One region of the Jeotgalibaca porci genome, then DNA from elsewhere that is predicted to be linked to it. Evidence: a T-box and tRNA genes for the amino acid it is inferred to sense, from the RefSeq annotation. Region 1 holds a T-box; the other holds one or more tRNA genes.

Region 1 (2,486 bases):
GTATTTACCAGCTTCTTCGTTCATCGATGCGTCCTTATTCATCACGTTGATTTGTGGCAAGTTATGACGTAGACCAACCTCAAAGTCATTCGGATCATGGGCGGGTGTAATTTTCACAACGCCGGTTCCAAAATCTTTATCGACATAATCGTCGGCAATAATAGGAATTTCACGGTTCACTAACGGTAACAGAATCGTTTTACCAATTAGGTGCGCATAGCGTTCGTCTTCTGGATGAACGGCTACAGCCGTATCGCCTAACATTGTTTCTGGACGGGTTGTCGCCAGTTCAACAAAGCCGGACCCGTCTGCCAATGGGTAGCGGAAGTGATAGAAGGCACCATTTACATCTTTATGGATTACTTCAATATCAGATAGCGCTGTTTGAGCTTTTGGATCCCAATTAATTAAATATGCGCCACGATAAATCAAGCCTTTTTCATAGAGGGTTACGAACACTTTACGAACCGCATCCGATAAGCCATCATCTAAAGTGAAACGTTCACGATCATAATCAACTGAAATCCCCATTTTGCTCCATTGTTCACGGATAAAGCCGGCATAATCTTCTTTCCATTCCCATACTTTATCAACAAACGCCTCACGACCTAAGTCATGACGAGAAATCCCATCTTCGGCTAATTTCGCTTCTACTTTCGCTTGTGTCGCAATACCCGCATGGTCCATTCCTGGCAACCAAAGCGTGTCGTAACCTTGCATACGTTTCATACGGATTAACATATCTTGAAGTGTTACATCCCATGCGTGCCCCAAATGCAAACGTCCGGTAACGTTTGGTGGCGGGATAACAATTGAATAAGGTTTTGCATCTTTATTGCCGCTTGGACGGAATAACTTTGCCTCTACCCATTTTTTATATTTGCCTTTTTCAACTTCTTGCGGTTGATATTTTGTAGACATTTGATTCATCTCTGTCATTTTTTCAATCCTCTCCAGTGTTGTGTACGAAATGCGATTTGGGGTTCTATTTAAATACAAAAAAATCGCCCTGCAAATATGCAGGACGAATTGAATTCGTGGTACCACCTGAGTTTATGGGCATAATAATCCCATGTCTCGTTTTGATAACGGAGCTGTCTCCGAGCAGAACTACACAGCTGTGCCTTCATTCCACTAGCTCCTGGGCTACCTTCATCCAAACGATTAGAAAAGCTTCCACCATCTGCTCTTCTCGCTGTATAACCGTATTGGTTTACTCTTCCCAGTACAATCGCATTTTTCTCTTTAACAGTCTACCATCAAATCACTAAATTTTAAAGTAAATCTTTTGCTGCTTCAACGGCTGCCTCGTAATTCGGCTCGTCAGTCAATTCAGACAACATTTCACGGTAAGCAACTTCATTATCCTCTGTCAAAACAAAAACGCTGCGCGCTAATTTGTCCAATTCAGGAATAAAAATACCGAATGCTTTAGCAAATTCACGATCGGCATCAGACCACATGTCCATGTCTAATCCTTTTGCTGCACACCATTCGTTTAATTCTTCAATTGTGTTTCTAGAAACAGATACAAGACGCACACCTTCAATATTCGATGCAATTTCGTTAAATGAACGTGTTTGTTGGTCACAAACGCCTGTATTAATATCTGGAAATACGCTTAAGATAGTAACTTTGCCTTTGAGTTCTTCAGCCGAAACGGTGTTACCCTTCATGTCTTTTAGTGAGAATGCAGAAATAACCTCTCCTACTGCCGGCAGTTGACCTTCTACTGTCATGGGATTACCTTTTACTGTGATTTCCATACTTATTCCTCCTATTAACTTAGATACGTTAATTATACCAGTGTTAGAAAGAATTGTAAGCGATAAGCCTTGTTATAGTAAATCGCTGAAAATTGTTTCTTCTTCAATTGCAGTCGCTGACGTAATCGGCGTAACAATCATACCTTCAACAGCACGTTCTACTAACCCGACGATATCTAATTGCTCTTCATACCTCTCTGCACGGTCAATCTGTGGTTTTGTCTTTGGAGCCGCTGGAGCAAAAATTGTACAGCAATCTTCAAAGGGTTGAATTGATAAATCAAACGTATCAATTTTTTGGGCAATGTCGATAATCTCATTTTTATCCATTGTTGCAACCGGACGAATAATCGGTGTCGTTGTCACAGCGTTGATGGCAATCATACTCTCCAACGTCTGCGATGCAACCTGTCCTAAGCTTTCACCATTGAAGATAGCCAATGCTTTTCTTTTCTCACGGACAGCGTCAGTAATACGCAACATCATCCGACGGGTAATCGTCATTGCATAACCTTCCGGAATTTTCGCTTTAATTTCTTCTTGAATTTCCGTAAAAGGTACTTCGATAAATTGAATTTGACCACCAAAACGGGTAATCTTAGCTGTTAAATCTTTGGCTTTCTTTAATGCCTGTGGACTCGTATATGGTGGACTATGGAAGTGAACAGCTTCGATTTCCACGCCACGTTTCATCGCCAAGTAACCTGCTACAGGTGAATC
Region 2 (2,486 bases), 1.0 Mb from region 1:
TTGACGAAACCAGCCGTCTATTAAATGCAATTTTAACTCAGATAATGGATGTGGACGAAGTGGCTAACTCTGTTGCAGCAATCACAGAAGAACAATCGGCTGGTACTGAAGAAATTGTTGCGACCATTCAGGAACTGTCCCAACAATCGCATCATATCGCAAAAGAAAATAACGGAATCGAAAAAAATGCCAGTGAAGTGCAACGCGCTGCCGAAGCTCTTGAAGCCGATTTAGCAAAATTCAAAATATAAATTTGGATGCCATCTGTGTTAAAATAAAGCAGATAAGCTAAAGGAAGTGATACGTTGAAACCACAAATTTTGCATTTGATGCCAAATATAACCGATGAAAAACGCTGGGTCGCAGAGATTACGGGGGAAGATCCGACATTCAAATTAAAGCGCGATTTCCAACCGGATGGTCCAGAAGGTGTCTGGGAGATTTATGACGGATGGTATCAAATTCACGGCCAGGCTACCGGCGTTTCGCCATTTAATAAAGAATATGTGCATGTGCAAAATGGCAGAATGCTACGGCACTTGAATTTCCGTTATGTCTTGGCGCATTTGGAAGATATTAAAGCAGCCGAGCCGGAAAGGATGGAGCGGATGCGGCAGCAAATTTATACGATGTTGGATGAAATCAAACGCAAAGCGCCATATCAGCCTGTGGAAGAAGCGATGGAACGGCAGAAAGAGGATTGCAATATGACAGATGAACCCGATCAACTGTTGGGTGCAATTGCAATTTTGAAAAAGCGGAAAGACGCCATGATTAAGGAATACCATAAAACGTTTGAAAATTACCAAGAGTGGTAAACAAAAAAGTGCACGCCTCAACGGATCTAAATCCGGCGAAGCGTGCACTTTTTATATAATGGGCCGTACTGGGTTCGAACCAGTGACCTCTTCCTTGTCGAGGAAGCATTCTCCCACTGAACTAACGGCCCGTTTTTTTGGGGGTAATGATTCTATTATACGCTGACCTTTAAAGGAAAGTCAATATTCCATCCAAACGTTGCCATGCTCAAAAAAAAGGCTATAATTAATAGAGTTGATTAGAATCGAGGAGGTAGGAAATGAATAAAATAGGATTTGATTCAAAAAAGTACATCGAAGAACAGACACGTTATATTTCTGAACGCGTCAATGATTACGATAAACTTTATCTAGAATTCGGTGGGAAATTAATTGGCGATAAACATGCAAAAAGGGTCCTACCTGGTTTCGATGAAGATGCGAAATTAAAAATTTTACAACGCTTGGCAGATAAATCCGAGATCGTGATTTGTGTGTATGCGGGCGATATCGAACGTAATAAAATTCGTGGGGATTACGGCATTACATATGATATGGAAGTCTTCCGCTTAATCGATGAATTCCGTGAGTACGGCCTTTTGGTAAACAGTGTTGTGATTACACGTTACCACGGCCAACCAAACACCAAACTGTTTATCAATAAACTAGAAAAACGCGATATCAAGGTATACCGTCACCAAAGTATCGACGGCTATCCATCTAATATTGAAATGATAGTGAGTGAAGAAGGGTTCGGTTCGAATCCATATATTGAAACAACGCGCCCGATTGTTGTTATGACAGCTCCAGGTGGTGGTAGTGGGAAATTGGCGACATGCTTGAACCAACTGTATCACGAAAATCAAATGGGCCGGACTGCCGGTTATTCCAAGTTCGAGACTTTCCCGGTTTGGAATGTACCATTGAAGCATCCGTTGAACATGGCCTATGAAGCAGCGACGGTTGATTTGAGAGATGTAAATATGATTGATAACTTCCACTTTGAGAAATATAACGAGGTAGCAGTTAACTATAACCGCGATATTGAGATTTTTCCGGTCATCAAACGTATTATTGAAAAAATTACGCAAAAAGAATCTGTCTATCAATCGCCAACGGACATGGGTGTGAACCGGGTTGGATTTGGTATCGTGGATGATGAAGTCGTGCGTGCTGCATCCAAGCAAGAAATAATCCGTCGAAGCTTTGCGATTGAATCTGATTTCAAAAAAGGTCTTCTAAGTGAAGATGTTGTGTATCGGATGAAAATATTGTTGGATGAAGCGGAACTGACACCAACGGACCGTCTTTCTGTTCAACCAGCTCGAGATTATGCCGATGAATGCCGTAAACGCTTTGAGACAAACGATACACAGGCAGTTATTGCATTTGAATTGAATGATGGTCAAATTGTTACCGGACGGACATCCAATCTGATGGATTCCTCATCTGCAGCGATTTTGAACTCGATTAAAAAATTGGCAAATGTCGGCGATGAAATTCCATTGCTGTCGTTGACTATTCTTGAAACGATTCAAAAAACGAAATCGGATGTCTTGCATAATCGTCGTCCCATTTTAAATGCGAATGAAATACTGATTGCCCTTGCCATCAGTGCCGTAACCAATCCGACAGCACAACTTTGCTATAACAAGTTATCTGAGCTGGAAGGTGTGCAAGCACACTCAA

What was found. The T-box of region 1 lies ahead of G7058_RS02625 (valine--tRNA ligase). A T-box ahead of a tRNA ligase gene usually reads a tRNA of that ligase, here a tRNA-Val.
Region 2: it encodes a tRNA-Val, which carries the amino acid that the T-box ahead of G7058_RS02625 (valine--tRNA ligase) is inferred to sense. The anticodon was not compared.

Annotation. Positions count from the first base shown of each region.
Region 1 is NZ_CP049889.1:503,394-505,879, forward strand. It holds gene G7058_RS02625 (valine--tRNA ligase) at 1-939, opposite strand, end outside; T-box leader at 1,018-1,241, opposite strand; gene tpx (thiol peroxidase) at 1,275-1,766, opposite strand; gene thiI (tRNA uracil 4-sulfurtransferase ThiI) at 1,839-2,486, opposite strand, start outside.
Region 2 is NZ_CP049889.1:1,514,352-1,516,837, forward strand. It holds gene G7058_RS07785 (methyl-accepting chemotaxis protein) at 1-251, shown strand, start outside; gene G7058_RS07790 (hypothetical protein) at 306-818, shown strand; tRNA gene G7058_RS07795 (tRNA-Val) at 878-949, opposite strand; gene G7058_RS07800 (DUF1846 domain-containing protein) at 1,079-2,486, shown strand, end outside.